Regions from separate parts of the Desulfosporosinus sp. genome, predicted to be linked through region 2. Evidence: riboswitches for the same ligand, from Rfam matches in the RefSeq annotation. Region 2 holds a riboswitch; the other holds the start of a gene.
What was found. Region 2 has a riboswitch for lysine ahead of dapA (4-hydroxy-tetrahydrodipicolinate synthase). Riboswitches for the same ligand answer to the same signal wherever they lie in the genome.

Region 1 (4,336 bases), on a different contig from region 2:
TCAGCGTCTTGGTGAAGTCGCGGCGGCTATAATAGAACTAAAACAAGATCGCAAGTGTACGGAAGGAGAAATAATTACCTTCTGTTCTTCCTTACCTCGCTACAAACGCCCGCGCAAAATAATATTTAATAACGTTCCACGCAACCCCACCGGTAAAATAGAAAAGCCCCGGCTTCGGGAAAAATATTGTGGAGGAAGTGTCGTGGCAGCTCAAATCCGGAAGTAAAGTTAATCCTAACAGGAATACTTTTTATAAGGAGCTATTAGGCGGCTTAACATAATGTTAGCCGTCTTTTTTGTACTGTCAGAAAGCATAACTTTCACTTATGTCATCCTGAGCGCAGCGAAGGATCTAGATCCTTCAGTCGTACCTCCTTCAGGATGACATAGTGCTTAAGTCGCTTTCATAGCAAAGACATGTGCAGTAAAAAGACGCGTAGTGTTCTTCTTGCTGATAAGGCCATCTCATCACTGATACTATGGCGACCACCTACACCTTACTTGACGCATGCAAGTGTTAAAGAAGAAGGTAAAAGGCAGGAAATTTTAATAAATATGGAATTATTATACATATTGAACTATAATATCTAAAAAGCGATAATCTAAGGAGAGCTATGGCACATAGAACGTTAAAATCTGGTTTCCATCAATTGAGTGAACGTCTAAATCAATTTCCACAAGGGGCTCCGCCTTCCGAGTATTTATTTAAGATCCTCAGTGTCTTAATGAATGAAAAGGAAGCGAGGGTCATTTCGGCGTTACCGATAAAACCCTTCTCAATTCAGACGGCCAGCGCGGCTTTAAGAATGAGTAGAGAAGATACGGAGAAAATACTGACGGAACTAGCTTCCCGGGCGTTGTTGATTGATATTGAGAGTACGGATGGCGAGAGAACCTTTGTTTTGCCACCACCAATGGCAGGTTTCTTTGAATTTTCTCTGATGCGTATTAGGGAAGACCTTGATCAAACGTTACTTTCGGAGCTCTTTTACCAATACTTAAACGTTGAAGAGGATTTCGTCCGAGATTTATTCGTTACAGAAACAAAGCTTGGAAGAATCTTTGTGAATGAACAAGCCTTAAGCACCGTAAATAACTTACATATCCTAGATTACGAACGATCGAGCGAAATTATTAAAAAGGCCTCTGCCATCGGAATCGGTCTTTGTTACTGTCGGCATAAAATGAGTCATTTAGGTAAGGCCTGTGATGCCCCTTTAGAGATCTGCATGACCTTTGGGACAACTGCTTCAAGCCTTATAAAATATGGGCATGCCAGAGAGGTTAGTGTTTCAGAATGTATGACTCTGCTTGAAGAGGCATACGACCATAATCTAGTTCAAATTGGAGAAAACGAACAAGAGGGTTTACCTTTTATTTGTAATTGTTGTGGATGCTGCTGTGAAGGTCTTCTAGCTATCAAGAAATTTGGAACTCTAAATTCAATCAATACGACAAATTTTCTTCCTGAAATTAGGGAAGATCAATGTAACGGCTGCGGAAGATGTGTATTGGCCTGTCCGGTCGGGGCTTTAAAGGTAGTTTCCAAGCAGGTCGCGAACAATAAACCAATTAAGACGGTAACGCTGGATGAAGACATATGCTTAGGATGCGGGGTTTGTGTCAGAGTCTGTAATCGCGGATCCATAAAACTTAAGCACAGGAACCAACGAGTAATTACACCTATAAATTCCGTACATCGAATCGTGTTATTGAGTATAGAAAAAGGGAAGCTCCAGAATCTCATTTTTGATAACCAGGCCCACTATAGTCACCGAGCAATGGCAGCGATCCTAGGGGCTATCTTAAAAATGCCGCCTGTCAAACGAATTATGGCAAGTGAGCAGATGAAATCAAAGTATCTCTCGGCTTTAATAAAAAACTATGTGTGACAGGGGTTGTGACAGGGGGACCGTCCCCCTGTCACGCTTGACATTTATTGAAGCATTGTTGCATAATAAAACAACTTAATAATTTGATAGGGGTGCGGTTATTAATAATATGTACACTAAGCGATCCAGCGATGAGGTGTTCAAAAAGGAATAATCGCCGAAGTAAAAGGCTGTGGTATAAGGACTTTTACTGGTTATGTATTGAATAAGTACATGACTGTCACCTAAACGTTAGGTGGAGCACTATCTCTATAAATTGGCTTGTATGAAAAAGCAGTTTAGGAGTGCGCTCTTTAAACTGCTTTTTTATTATTGGGAGCATATATTGAAGTAGGAGGAAAGCATTAATGGCAGAAAAAGTATTACCATTTAGTAAAGACCAGTTAGAGGCAATGATCGAGCAATACGGTTCACCGTTTCATATTTATGATGAAGGGGCTATTCGTAAAAATGCCCGTAGGTTAATAGAAGCTTTCAGTTGGGCACCCGAGTTCAAAGAGTACTTCGCAGTCAAAGCAACTCCTAATCCATATATCCTCAAAATTTTACGTGAGGAAGGATTTGGAGCGGATTGTAGCTCTCTTGCAGAACTTATTTTGGCAGAAAAGGCTCATATTTTTGATGAAAACATTATGTTCTCCTCGAATAATACCCCTGATTTCGAATATCGAAAAGCTATAGAATTAGGTGCAATTATTAATCTCGATGACATTACTCATATTGATTACTTAGAAAAAAATGTTGGTATGCCTAAAATTATCTCCTTCCGTTATAATCCCGGCAATTTACGCGAGGGAGGAAATGCAATTATCGGCAAACCCGCTGAAGCTAAATATGGCTTAACCAAGTCTCAAATTTTTGAGGCCTATCGAATTGCCCAAGAAAAAGGAGTAGAACGCTTTGGGGTTCACACTATGATTATTTCCAATGAACTTGAAGCGAATTATTTTATTGAAACAGCCAAAATGATGTTTGAGCTCATAGGGGAGATCTATGAGAAGTTAGGGATCAAGATTGAATTAGTTAATTTCGGCGGAGGTATTGGTATTCCTTATCGCCCAGAGCAAGAGCCAGTTAGCCTGGAGGCTATAGGTACAGGAATCAAGAACGCTTACGACAATCTTATTGTAGCTAAGGGGTTAGATCCTTTGAAGATCTCCCTGGAGAGCGGACGTATGATCTTGGGCCCTTATGGCTATTTAGTAACAAAGGTATTGCATAAGAAAGAAATCTATAAAAATTATGTAGGTGTGGATGCCTGTATGGCCAACTTAATGCGTCCGGCTCTCTATGGTGCTTATCACCACATAACAGTCGTAGGGAAAGAGGATTGGCCTTGTGATCACATTTATGATGTAACAGGGGGCTTGTGTGAGAACAACGATAAATTTGCCATAGATAGAGCGTTGCCTAAAATGGACATTGGTGATATTGTCGTTATTCATGATGCAGGAGCTCATGGTCATGCTATGGGATTTAACTATAATGGCAAATTACGCTCAGCAGAGTTGCTCTTTAAAATGGACGGTAGTGTTGAAATGATCCGAAGGGCAGAGACCCTTGAAGATCTTTTCGCTACTTTGGATTTTTCCGGGCTGGAGGATTAGTAAAACCTATTTGTCCCTCAAAGCAAGATAAGTATGTTCTAACAGAAAACAGCAGACTGTTAGTGTCTGCTGTTTTGCTCTATTCAGGTTTTATCAAAACTGTAATGATATCAATAATTATGAGTTCCTATAACCACTGGCTTCCCGAATTTTCCTTCCAGTTTCGCCTTAATACCGTCAAGGTCTATTGGGCAGGCGGCGGTATTTCTTGCCCGGACGATGCACGAACCAATATGAATAGCGTCGATATCTTGCAACAAATAATCAGCCATTTCCATAACTAAATTAACCTTGGGCATAACTAAGCCTGGGCAATCGCCACATCCGCTTATACCCACGATCTTTACGGAGTCATACCCTTTAAATTCACCCTCTTTAAGGTCAGCCGCTTTAAAACACTTCAGGCAAGCTACACAACTTACATCACGAATCTTTGCACAAGAAACAATTAAAATATTGGCCATTAATCTCATCTCCCTTATTTATTAGTTATGAACATTATTCTATAACGAACTCAAAAAATCCTTTTTATAAACCTATCTCAAGCTAAAAATGTCTTTCACAGCTGCGCTTTTCAAGGTAAATATCAGACCGAGTATGAATAAAGTTTTACAAACGAGCATCTGCTAAATGAAGGCAGGTGTTTTTCCTTTAGTGCGACAGATTTATGCTATAATTATTAAAAATTCTTCGAAAGGGGGTCGCTAAAAATGCATCCTCGACAAATCTTGCTATCGTTCAAAGTGATCGATCTAATTATATTAGAAGTTCATAGCCCTCTTTACGAAGAAGCCCGGGATAGATATTGAACAAATCAATAAATACGGAGGAAGCTAA
Region 2 (4,336 bases):
TTATTCAGTCGGGGGCTACTAAAGCATTTAATTTTTCAAAAAAAGAAATTGCTATTACATGCGCTTCCCATAGCGGACAAAAAATTCATCAAGAAACTGTAGGGGAGATTTTAAGGAAATTAAGTCTTAATGAAGTAAACCTTCACTGCGGTATTATGACACCCTACAGCGAGGAAGAAAATAAAAGGCTTATATCAGAAGGACAGTCTCCCTCAGTCTTTCACTGCAGCTGTTCGGGCAAACACTCAGCAATGCTGGCTTTAGCCAAATTCAGAGGACATAGCACGGATGATTATGAAAAAATGAGCAACCCAATCCAGCAAGAGATTTTAAATACTATTGCTGAATTTACTGACGAAGATATACATTCCATACCTATTGGTACAGACGGATGTGGTGCCCCCATATATATTCTGCCGATTAATAAAATTGCACTATCTTATGCAAGACTGGTAGCCCATGCACAAAATTCCAAAAGCCCTTATAGTTATTCCTGCAAAACCGTGTTCGATGCCATGACACAATTCCCCGAAATGATTGCAGGAGATTATAAATTCTGCACAGAGCTGATGAGGGTTACTGAGGGTAAACTTATCGGAAAGGTGGGCTGCGAAGCAGTATATTGCCTTGGAATAAAGGAAGGCAACCTGGGTGTATGCATCAAGATTGTTGATGGAAATGAACGGGCAGTTTATCCGGTCGTTATACAGGTACTAAGAGAGCTGGGGATTTTAAGCACCACTGAATTCAATTCATTAAAGCCTTGGTATAGACAAGCATTACATAATAATATCAGTGAGATCATTGGGGAGATTGTGCCTGCTTTTAGTTTAAAATCACCTTCAGATAACCATTTATCACTTGGAACTAGGTATGAATTAAATAGTTAGGATAGTATAGTTTAATCACATGGAAATTCGGCCTGTAATTATTCAAAAGCAAATCAAGCTAGTGGCGTAAGGGCTTCTTTTTTCTGCTATAATTAACTGTCAGATAGACACCAATTTCTACGTCTGAACGTAATGGGAGTGATATCTCCATCAATTATAGCTTAAAGGAGGCGAGAAGAATTGGCAGTAGGATTTATAGGCATAGTAGGAATCGTTCTATTCATCTTGGTACTTCTTATAATTGCAGTCATGCTTTCAGTTCGTTCACGGCAGAAAAATTTAGATCCTGTCAATCAAGATGAAGGGGGGAAAAAGATGATTAAGACGGTTTATACGTATCTTATTTTGTTTGCCACCTTGATGATGACCATTGGGGGAAGTGTCGCTTCCTTTATGGCAGTGGCTGACTTGATTTCACCACCAAGTTACTATATGACGTATGAGGATTTTAAGAGAGGATATGTTGTGCCTAAAGAGTATATTGATACAAAACAATCTCAACCAAAAGTCGAAGTAAAAAGCGAAGAGGAATTACAAAAAGACTATGAAAGCCTTGTTAGTCAGGAAAAGGTTCGAGCCCGTGAGCGTGCTTTAAATAGCCTGATTAAGAGTTTTGGTTGGATTGTAATCCCACTACCGGTCTTTTTGTACTACCAGCGAAGGTTGAAGCACGAGTAAAAGAAAAACGGCCCTTCCTTCGTTTGATTTAACAAAGGGGAGGCCGTTTGTTAATGCTTAAATTAAGCTTTAATCTGGCGGTATAAATCATCTAAGAAGGTTTTTTCATTTTCTATAGCATCAACCAAAGGAAGTCTTACACCACCAGCATTAATCCCATGATGCTTTAACAGATATTTAACCGGTACAGGGTTAGTAGTGACGAACATTCCTTTGAACATGGGAAGCAGTTTCAAATGCCATTTCAAAGCCGTTTGAGTATCCCCCGCAAACCAAGCATCCACCATGCTTCTCATTTCGTCACCAATAACATGTCCAGCCACACTGACGATACCAGTGCAGCCCAAAGCCAGCATCGGCAAAGTTAAAGAATCATCACCGCTATAGATAGCAAAGTTCTCAGGGAGGATGCGTTTTAGTTCGCTGACCTGATCCATCATTCCGCAGGCTTCCTTAAGCGCTGTAATGTTAGGGATTTCGCTAAGTCTGAGCACGGTTTCCGGGAGCATATTAGTAGAGCATCTTCCCGGGATATTGTAAAGCATCATAGGTAGCGGGGTCGCATTAGCTATTGTACGGAAATGCTGATATAAACCTTCTTGTGACGGTTTGTTGTAATAGGGTACGACCGCCATTAAAGCGTCTACTCCGACTCCTGCAGCTTTTTTGGCTAATGCGACACTTCCATCAGTTGTATTTGAGCCTATTCCGGCAATTACTACTGCCCTTGAGCCAACGGTCTCTTTAACCACCTTAAATAATTCAAGTTTTTCTTCAGTAGTAATTGTCGGAGACTCCCCTGTTGTCCCTGCGACGACAATACCATCATTTCCATGTTCAATTAAGTGTAAAGATAGATTCCTTGCTTCTTCATAATCGACTTCTAAACGCTCATTCATGGGCGTGACCATAGCAGTTAAGATTTTTCCAAATGACATACTCCCACTCCTTACCTCTTATTACTCTATTATGTTTACACGTTTAATTCGGGGTCTAAGATATCAGTTGGGTTTTATCGCTGCAAAAACACAAAAACAAGGCGTAGATTAAGCTGACGCCTTGTTTAAAACAAAATTAATAAAAATTAAATAATGTACACAAAACGATAGCTCTTCACCAAATGCGGTGACAGTTCAAGGACTCTTAATCCGCGAACCAGGCATGGATTTAAGAGAAATCCACCCTTCGGAGCCATCCCCTTTCGCTAAGGATCATAGGTATCTCTCCAACCTCATCTTAGCTACTCTTGTTTGACCCGCCTCTATCTTCTTTTATTCAACTACTTTGATTATAACGAAAATCATCATACTGTGCAATCTTTATTTGCTTGCTTTTGGCTTATATTACCTATTGAATCTGTTTTCATCTTCATCTATTGTGTTACAATCCTTACAAGGTTCAGATAACCCATTAAATGGAATATTTTACGCTTATTCCTCCTTGCCTTATTATGCTACTATGAGGAAGGTCTATCATGAATTCAACCTACACTAAGGCGGTTAACATGTAATTGTTCGAATGTTGTCTCTGAATGTACAACAAGATGAGAGGCCGTTCATTCGACCTCTCATCTTGTAATCCCCCGTATGTTACCATGTCGAACTATTTTTTGACAATCGGAACTTGTAACTCGGTTAACCAATCTTCTTCATTTTCCTTGTTCCAGATACCGTCTATATAACTTTCTCTCGGAGCGTCTGCAACGGTGTAACCATTTTCTTCAATCCACTTGAAAGCATAGGCATATGCTTGTGACAATCCTGAATATGCACCTTTATGCATAACAGACACAGCGGTGGTGGACTCGATCTTTTTGAATTTGATGTCATCAAAATCTGGCTTCATTCGGTCGATTGCTTCGCAGAATTCAACATTAAAATCTCTTTCCTTATATTCTCCATCGAGATAAACTATAAAGCAGTATTCCGGCACCATACACTTGATGTCTGGATATTTTTGAGTAACCTTTTTGCCCAATACAGGAATAAGTTGGAAGTACGCATCATAGCTTGGCACGGTCATACGCTTTGAATAAACGATGCACTCTTGTAATTCCTTAATTATTGCTTGATAATTCATAAAATTCGGCTCCTCTCGTCCTAGTAAAATAAATTGAATTCGGGAGAGCTGTTCTTGTGCAAAAGATATTTCCGCAACCAATTCAGACTTGCGCCTTTCTAGTATTGCTTTGGCGCTAATTCCTGACAGTATCTGCTTGATTTCATTAATGGACAGCCCCATTTGCCGCAGGGATTGTACATGATGAAATTTTACTAGCTGGTTGGTCGTGTAAAAACGATAGCTTGTAAATTTATCGGTTTCTTCAGGTTTCAAGAGCCCGATTTCATCATAATAGCGTAATGTTTTGATTGTCGTTTTGCACATTTTAGAAAATTCTCCTATACGGAACATCCAAGCATCTCCTTTCCTTTCAAATTCATTCTACTAACTCCTGTAACGGGAGAGTCAAGAGGTCCTGAAACATAATCTGAGGTAACACCATGGACAGTGCTACCTCAGACTAATCCTTTCTAATGGTTACTTTGACTGCCTAAAAACCTATTACACCCCTACATATCAAGCTGTAACGATAATAATTTACATTTCTATCTACAACTGAAAAAATGCCCTAAGACTTCTTAGCTTTGGTAATATGGTTTAGAATTGCTTCCTTGTTCATCTCCACATAGGAACAACTAGGGGTATTTCCACATTTGCGGCAGACCATATCATAAGCAGAGTTTAGCGTACGACATTCCGGACAGGAA

Region 1: linked by a shared signal. The riboswitch ahead of lysA (diaminopimelate decarboxylase) and the one ahead of dapA (4-hydroxy-tetrahydrodipicolinate synthase) in region 2 are both predicted to bind lysine.

What each region holds. Positions count from the first base shown of each region.
Region 1 covers NZ_JABZFS010000009.1:21,564-25,899, reverse strand. Annotated here, with positions in the region: gene HGJ98_RS01490 (class I adenylate-forming enzyme family protein) at 1-226, shown strand, start outside; gene HGJ98_RS01485 (4Fe-4S dicluster domain-containing protein) at 615-1,892, shown strand; lysine riboswitch at 1,972-2,146, shown strand; gene lysA (diaminopimelate decarboxylase) at 2,240-3,499, shown strand; gene HGJ98_RS01475 (CGGC domain-containing protein) at 3,610-3,963, opposite strand.
Region 2 covers NZ_JABZFS010000013.1:30,392-34,727, forward strand. Annotated here, with positions in the region: gene HGJ98_RS02155 (asparaginase) at 1-890, shown strand, start outside; gene HGJ98_RS02160 (hypothetical protein) at 1,071-1,568, shown strand; gene dapA (4-hydroxy-tetrahydrodipicolinate synthase) at 1,631-2,506, opposite strand; lysine riboswitch at 2,667-2,840, opposite strand; gene HGJ98_RS02170 (MerR family transcriptional regulator) at 3,171-3,980, opposite strand; gene HGJ98_RS02175 (DUF3795 domain-containing protein) at 4,198-4,336, opposite strand, start outside.